Allocatelliglobosispora scoriae: one gene and its partner. The protein of the gene in region 2 binds, or shares a complex with, the protein of the main gene of each other region. Links are inferred from orthologs where the notes say so. Each region holds a gene or a part of one and is shown on either strand. Other genes may lie near its edges.

The links.
Region 1: the proteins of rpsG (region 2) and tig are in contact, whole or in part, in a crystal structure (PDB 3GTY), measured with the Thermotoga maritima proteins. The link is inferred for Allocatelliglobosispora scoriae from one-to-one orthologs. Residues at the interface, in WP_004081843.1 of Thermotoga maritima: Lys34, Lys52, Lys55, Glu59, Arg62, Gln63, Glu66, Asn67, Lys69, Val71, Arg95, Ala109, Lys110, Lys111, Gly112, Arg113, Pro114, Glu117, Glu121, Ile124, Ala125, Tyr127, Asn128, Asn129, Thr130, Gly131, Lys135, Asp139, Arg142, Met143; in WP_004081061.1 of Thermotoga maritima: Glu122, Val124, Val129, Leu130, Tyr133, Glu188, Gly259, Ile262, Tyr263, Glu266, Ser270, Glu273, Gln274, Glu277, Arg308, Gln311, Ile312, Ser315, Tyr316, Glu325, Arg329, Arg336, Leu363, Phe366, Trp367, Arg373, Leu377, Arg381, Leu384, Glu387.

Annotation. Positions count from the first base shown.
Region 1 is NZ_JACHMN010000002.1:2,259,616-2,262,832, forward strand. The notes cover bases 86-2,988. They hold tig (trigger factor), read right to left. Parts: upstream 2,259-2,988; coding sequence 912-2,258; downstream 86-911. Other genes in these bases: F4553_RS15770 (ATP-dependent Clp protease proteolytic subunit), read right to left, coding at 86-678; F4553_RS15790 (hypothetical protein), read right to left, coding at 2,889-2,988. Outside these bases: F4553_RS15765 (ATP-dependent Clp protease proteolytic subunit), read right to left, coding at 1-58; more of F4553_RS15770, read right to left, coding at 64-85; more of F4553_RS15790, read right to left, coding at 2,989-3,194. UniProt on the Bacillus subtilis protein: Involved in protein export. Acts as a chaperone by maintaining the newly synthesized protein in an open conformation. Functions as a peptidyl-prolyl cis-trans isomerase.
Region 2 is NZ_JACHMN010000002.1:3,038,799-3,041,964, forward strand. The notes cover bases 297-3,148. They hold rpsG (30S ribosomal protein S7), read right to left. Parts: upstream 2,032-3,148; coding sequence 1,561-2,031; downstream 297-1,560. Other genes in these bases: fusA (elongation factor G), read right to left, coding at 297-1,475; rpsL (30S ribosomal protein S12), read right to left, coding at 2,031-2,414; F4553_RS19380 (hypothetical protein), read right to left, coding at 2,822-3,148. Outside these bases: more of fusA, read right to left, coding at 1-296; more of F4553_RS19380, read right to left, coding at 3,149-3,166.

The DNA of each region.
Region 1 (3,217 bases), 780 kb from region 2 along the record:
CAAAGGAGGGGATGATGTAGCGGTTGTGCACCGGTTCGAAGCCATTCATGGTCGTCATCTCCCTCAGTCCTCGCTCGGCGTCGGCGAACCGCCGGTAATCACGCGGTCGATGAAGCCGTACTGCTGGCCCTCCTCGGCGGTGAACCAGCGGTCGCGGTCACCATCCTCCTCGATCTGCGCCACCGTCTGACCGGTGTGCTTGGCGATGAGGTCGATCATGAGCTTCTTGGTGTGGATCATCTGCTGCGCCTGGATCGCGATGTCGGCCGCGGTGCCACCGATGCCACCGGACGCCTGGTGCATCATGATCCGCGCGTGCTGCAGCGCGTAGCGCTTGCCCTTCGCACCGGCGCAGAGCAGCATCTGACCCATCGACGCCGCCATGCCCAGGGCAATGGTGGAGACATCGTTGGTCACATACTGCATCGTGTCGTAGATCGCCATGCCGTCGTAGACGGAACCACCCGGCGAGTTGATGTAGAGAGTGATGTCGCGCTCGGAGTCTTCGGCTGCCAGCAGGAGCAACTGGGCGCAGATGCGGTTCGCGACCTGCGTGTTGACCTCGCTGCCGAGGAAGATGATCCGGTCCTTGAGCAGCCGGTTGTAGACGCTGTCGTCTAGACCGATGCCGATCTGATCGGAGCCCCGCAGTTGCGGTGGGAGATGCAGCTCGCTCATGCCAACCCTTCTTTGCGACCGTGCCGCCGGATCACCGGGTCTGTCCCGACGCCTCCGACGTGACCACATCCTGGAAGTCGAACCTATTGCCGACCCTAACCGGTCCCACCGACGAGAGCTTCCCACCGGAGGGCGTGTTCGCTGTGAGCGCACGCTGCCCGGCGTACCCCCCGCTGGGGTTGAACATGGCGCGGGCCGCGCGTCTGCACGCGCGGCCCGGCCCGAGTCACAGCTCAGTGGTTGTGACCGGTGTGGTCTTCCTCGTCGCCGCGCAGATCGTCGAGGGTCAGGACGTTGCCGTCGGTGTCCTTCATGATCACGCGCTCCATGACCATCGCCAGCGCCTTGCCCCGGCGGACATCGCCGAAGAGAGCGCCCGCGTTGCCGGTCTGGACGAGCTGGTCGTAATACTGCTGCGGCGGCATGCCCGCCCGCTGGGCGCGGTGCACGACCTCGTGGCCGAACTCGTCGTCGGAGACCTGGACATCCTCGGCGTCGGCGAGCGCGTCGAGCACGAGCTGGATCCGCACGCCCTCGGAAGCGGCCTCGGTCAGCTCGGCGTCGATCTGCTCCTCGGTCTTCTCCTCGGCGGCGAGGTACTCCGTCAGCGAGGCGCCGATGCGCTCCAGCTCCTGGGCCATCGACTGCTTGCGGTGCTCGACCTCCTCGGCGACGACACCCTCCGGCGCCGGCACGGCGGCCGCGGCGACGATCTCCTTGAGTGCTTTGTCGCGGGCGGCGTAGAGCTGCTCGACCTTCTTGATCCGGGTGAGCCGGTCCTTGAGGTCGTTGCGCAGCTCCTCGAGCGTGTCGAACTCGCTCGCGAGGCCCGCGAACTCGTCGTCCAGCTCCGGCAGCTGCTTCTCCTTGACGGCGCGCACCGTGACGGCGACATCGGCGTCCTTGCCCGCGAACTCGCCGCCGACGAGCTGCGTCTGGAAGGTCGTCGACTCCTCGGCGCTCAGGCCGACGATCGCCTCGTCCAAGCCCTGCAGGAGCTGGCCCGAACCGACCTCGTGCGAGATGTTGCTGGCCTGGCCGCCCTCGACGTCGGTGCCGTCGACCGTGGCGTTCAGGTCGATCTGCACGTAGTCGCCGGTCTCCACGGCGCGCTCGACGCCCTTGAGCGTCGCGAAGCGCTGGCGCAGGTTGTTGAGCTGCTCATCGATCTCGTTCTCGCCGAGCGCGATCGGGTCGACCTCGACGGAGATCGCCGACAGCTCCGGAAGGACGATCTCCGGACGGACGTCGACCTCGGCGGTGAACCGCAGCGGCTGGCCGTCGGCGAACTCCGTGATGTCGACGGTCGGGCGGCCGAGCAGCTTCACGTCGTGCTCGCGCACGGCCTCGAGAATCTGCGCCGGGATCGCCTCCTCGACGGCCTCCTGCAGCACGGTGCCCCGGCCGACACGCTGGTCGATCACCTGGGACGGGATCTTGCCCTTGCGGAAACCGGGGATGTTCACCTGGTTGGCGATCTCCCGGTACGCCTTCTTGAGGCTGGGCTCCAGCTCTTCGAACGGCACCTCGATGGCGAGCCGCACGCGGGTCGGGCTCAGAGTCTCGACGGTGCTCTTCACAGGCGTACTCCTTGACGATCTTGCGGGTCGAGTGGTTGGGCGCACGAAAGGGCCCGGTCGAGTGTAGGCGAATACATGACCGGTATCTCCCATCGGGGAGGGCCATCGCCGGAGATGTCACAGGGTGATCTCTGCCGCAGCGCTCAATCGCGCGCTCTTTCGGCCGTCACACCCGGTAGAGCCACGCCGATCTGACCGATACGAAGCCCTACCGGGGCAATCGCCATTCTCCTCGGGCGATGCCCGGGACGGCCTGAAATGCGAAGAATTGTCGGGGTGGCCGGATTTGAACCGACGGCCTTCCGCTCCCAAAGCGGACGCGCTACCAAACTGCGCCACACCCCGCAACTAACCGCGCTAGCGTAGCCGAACCGTACCCGTCACCCACCGTCGCGGTCCAGGTGATTTCAGTCGGCGGGTACGCGTGGCGCGGCACCCGGTAACCCGGAGGCGCGATCGACGGGGAACCCGCTAAGCTAGGAGCCGCGCCGGGAAGCCGGCGGCACGCGGGCGTAGCTCAATGGTAGAGCTTCAGTCTTCCAAACTGACTACGCGAGTTCGATTCTCGTCGCCCGCTCCACATCGGCAATGCCCCGGCCCGGATGGGTCGGGGCATTGCGTTTCCTGCCGTCAGCTCGCCTCGATCGCAAGGTCATCGATGCCGAGCTTGCGCGCGATCGCCGAGATGGCGGGCACGACGAACGCCAGCTGGCGGTCCACGGACGCGAAGCGCTGATCCATCCCGGTGAAGCGCTCGTCCATCTTGTCGAAGCGCTGATCCACCTTGTCGAACCGCTCACTCATCTCGGCGCGCAGTTCTTCCAGGTCAGCCCGCAGGACGCGCTGGCCGCCCGAGAGATCACCGATGGCATTCGTCAGGTGGTCCAGCCGCCCTTCGATGTTCTCCAGGCGCTGAGCGGGCACTGTCACAAACACGAGTCTCCTCCCCGTTGGTTGCA
Region 2 (3,166 bases):
TCCACCGCGCGGCGGATGGTCTCGCGGTACGCGACCTGCGGCTTGCCGACGTTGGCCTCGACGAAGAACTCGCGCTTCATCCGGTCGACCAGGATCTCCAGGTGGAGCTCGCCCATGCCGGAGATGACCGTCTGGCCCGTCTCCTCGTCCTGGCGGACCCGGAACGTCGGGTCCTCCTCGGCGAGCTTCTGGATCGCCGTACCCAGCTTCTCCTGGTCCGACTTGGTCTTCGGCTCGATCGCGACCGAGATGACCGGCTCCGGGAACGTCATCGACTCCAGGATGACCGGCGCAGCCGGGTCGCAGAGCGTGTCACCGGTGGTGGTCTGCTTGAGACCCTGCACCGCGATGATGTCGCCGGCGTGCGCCGAGGGGCGCTCCTCACGCTTGTTGGCGTGCATCTGGTAGATCTTGCCGATCCGCTCCTTGCGGTCCTTGGTGGAGTTGACCACCTGAGAACCGGACTCGAGCGTGCCGGAGTAGATGCGCACGTAGGTCAGCTTGCCGAGGTGCTTGTCCGTCTGGATCTTGAACGCGAGGCCCGAGAACGGCTCCTTGATGTCGGGGTGCCGGACAGCCGGGGTCTCCCCGTCCATCAGTGTGCCGTCGATGGCCGGCACGTCCAGCGGCGACGGCAGGAAGTCGACGACCGCGTCGAGCATCGGCTGAACGCCCTTGTTCTTGAAGGCGGAGCCGCAGACGACGGGGTTGTACTTGCCGGCGATGGTCGCCGTGCGGATCGAAGCCTTGAGCTCCTCGACCGTGAACTCGCCGCCCTCGAGGTAGCGCTCCATGATCGCGTCGTCAGCCTCGGCGATCGTCTCGAGCAGCTTCACCCGGTACTCCGCGGCCTGCTCGGCCAGCTCGGCGGGGATCTCCTCGACGGCGTAGTCCTCGCCCTTCTGGGTCTCGCCGCGCCAGGTCAGCGCGCGCATGCCCACCAGGTCGACGACGCCGATGTGGTCGCCCTCGAGCCCGATCGGGATCTGCAGCACCAGCGGCGTCGCGTTGAGGCGGGTGACCATCATGTCGACGCAGCGGAAGAAGTCCGCGCCGGTGCGGTCGAGCTTGTTGACGAAACACATGCGGGGCACGTTGTACTTGTCGGCCTGGCGCCAGACGTTCTCCGTCTGCGGCTCCACGCCCGCGACACCGTCGTAGACCGCGACAGCACCGTCGAGGACGCGCAGCGAGCGCTCCACCTCGACCGTGAAGTCGACGTGGCCCGGGGTGTCGATGATCTGGATGACGTGGCCCTTCCACTCACAGGTGGTGGCGGCAGAAGTGATCGTGATGCCACGCTCCTGCTCCTGCTCCATCCAGTCCATGACGGCAGCGCCCTCGTGGACCTCACCGATCTTGTGGGTGATGCCGGTGTAAAAGAGGATTCGCTCGGTCGTGGTCGTCTTCCCGGCATCGATGTGCGCCATGATGCCGATGTTGCGGACCTTGGCGAGCGCGTCTACGACGGCCACTTCGAGTTCCCTTCGGATGTGAGGCCGTAAGGCCTCGGAAGTCAAGGTCGCGGGGCCAGACCGGTTGGCCCGGCCCCGCGGAGAATTACCAGCGGTAGTGCGCGAAGGCCTTGTTGCTCTCGGCCATCTTGTGCGTGTCCTCGCGACGCTTCACAGCGGCACCGAGGCCGTTGCTCGCGTCGAGCAGCTCGTTCATGAGGCGCTCGACCATGGTCTTCTCACGACGGGCGCGCGAGTACTGAACCAGCCAGCGCAGACCCAGGGTGGTCTGGCGCGGCGTGCGCACCTCGACCGGCACCTGGTAGGTCGCGCCACCAACGCGGCGGCTGCGGACCTCGAGGGTCGGCTTGACGTTGTCCATCGCGCGCTTCAGCGTGACGACCGGGTCGGTGCCGGTCTTCTCACGGCAGCCCTCGAGGGCGCCGTAGACGATGCTCTCGGCGAGCTGGCGCTTGCCGGCCATCAGGATCTTGTTGACCAGCTGGGTGACCAGCGGGGAGTTGTAGACCGGGTCCGCGAGCAGCGGACGGCGGGGAGCTGGGCCTTTACGTGGCATTACTTCTTACCGTCCTTTACCAGCTTCGCGCCGTAACGGCTGCGCGCCTGCTTGCGGTTGCGGACGCCCTGGGTGTCCAGCGAACCACGGATGATCTTGTAACGCACACCCGGCAGGTCCTTCACACGACCGCCACGCACGAGCACGATCGAGTGCTCCTGCAGGTTGTGGCCGACACCGGGGATGTAAGCGGTGACCTCGATCTGGCTGCTCAGCTTCACGCGAGCGACCTTGCGGAGAGCCGAGTTCGGCTTCTTCGGAGTCGTCGTGTAGACGCGGGTGCAGACACCGCGGCGCTGAGGACTGCCCTTGAGTGCAGGCGTCTTGGTCTTGCTCGTCTTCGCCTGCCGGCCCTTGCGGACCAGCTGCTGAATGGTAGGCACTGGGTCTCGACGCTCCTATTTCATCTCCGCTAATAACCCTCGCGGGTTACGACGTATAAATTCGGCCGGGAGCCGCATGCTGCGACGATTCCGACCCCCGCGGTCGGGCGTGTCGCCCGGTTCGCGGGCCCAGGCGCGCGATTTCTCGCTCGCCGGGGTTGTCTTGTGCTCGCGCTGCGCGGCCCCAGTCATCGACCACCGGCCACCAGGACCGACTCGACGCATGCACGAGGGCCCAGGCATGCCCGGGCACGAGGGAAAAGACTACCTATCGAAGGCGCAGAGGTCAAAACGGGGGCCCGGAGGCGGATCCGCCTGACTCTGCACAATCTCTATGGGCTGTTCAGGACAACAGTCTACCCGGTCGATCCGGGCGGCTCACACGGGATTGGCCCTCGTGACCGTTCTCACTGCGTGGGAATTGCGAACGAGAGCAGCACGGCGCCCACCCCGGCGACGAGCGTGAAGAGCAGCCCGATCGAGGCGCAGATGAGACCGGCGGTCGCCAGTCCCCTGCCCGTCAGCCCGGCGGCGCGGCGCACCTGCCGCCGGCCCAGCACGCCGAGCACGATGCCGCCGATGCCGAGCAGGCCGGACAGGACGGCGAACGCCCCGCCCGCCCACGCGCCCCAGCCCGCCGAGCTCCCCGCCAGACCCAGGCAGGCGACGGCGAAACTGACCAGGATCGAGGCGATGCCGACGAGCAGCGAGCCCACCGCCATGCCGGACGGGACCGGCGTCGAGCTCGGGAT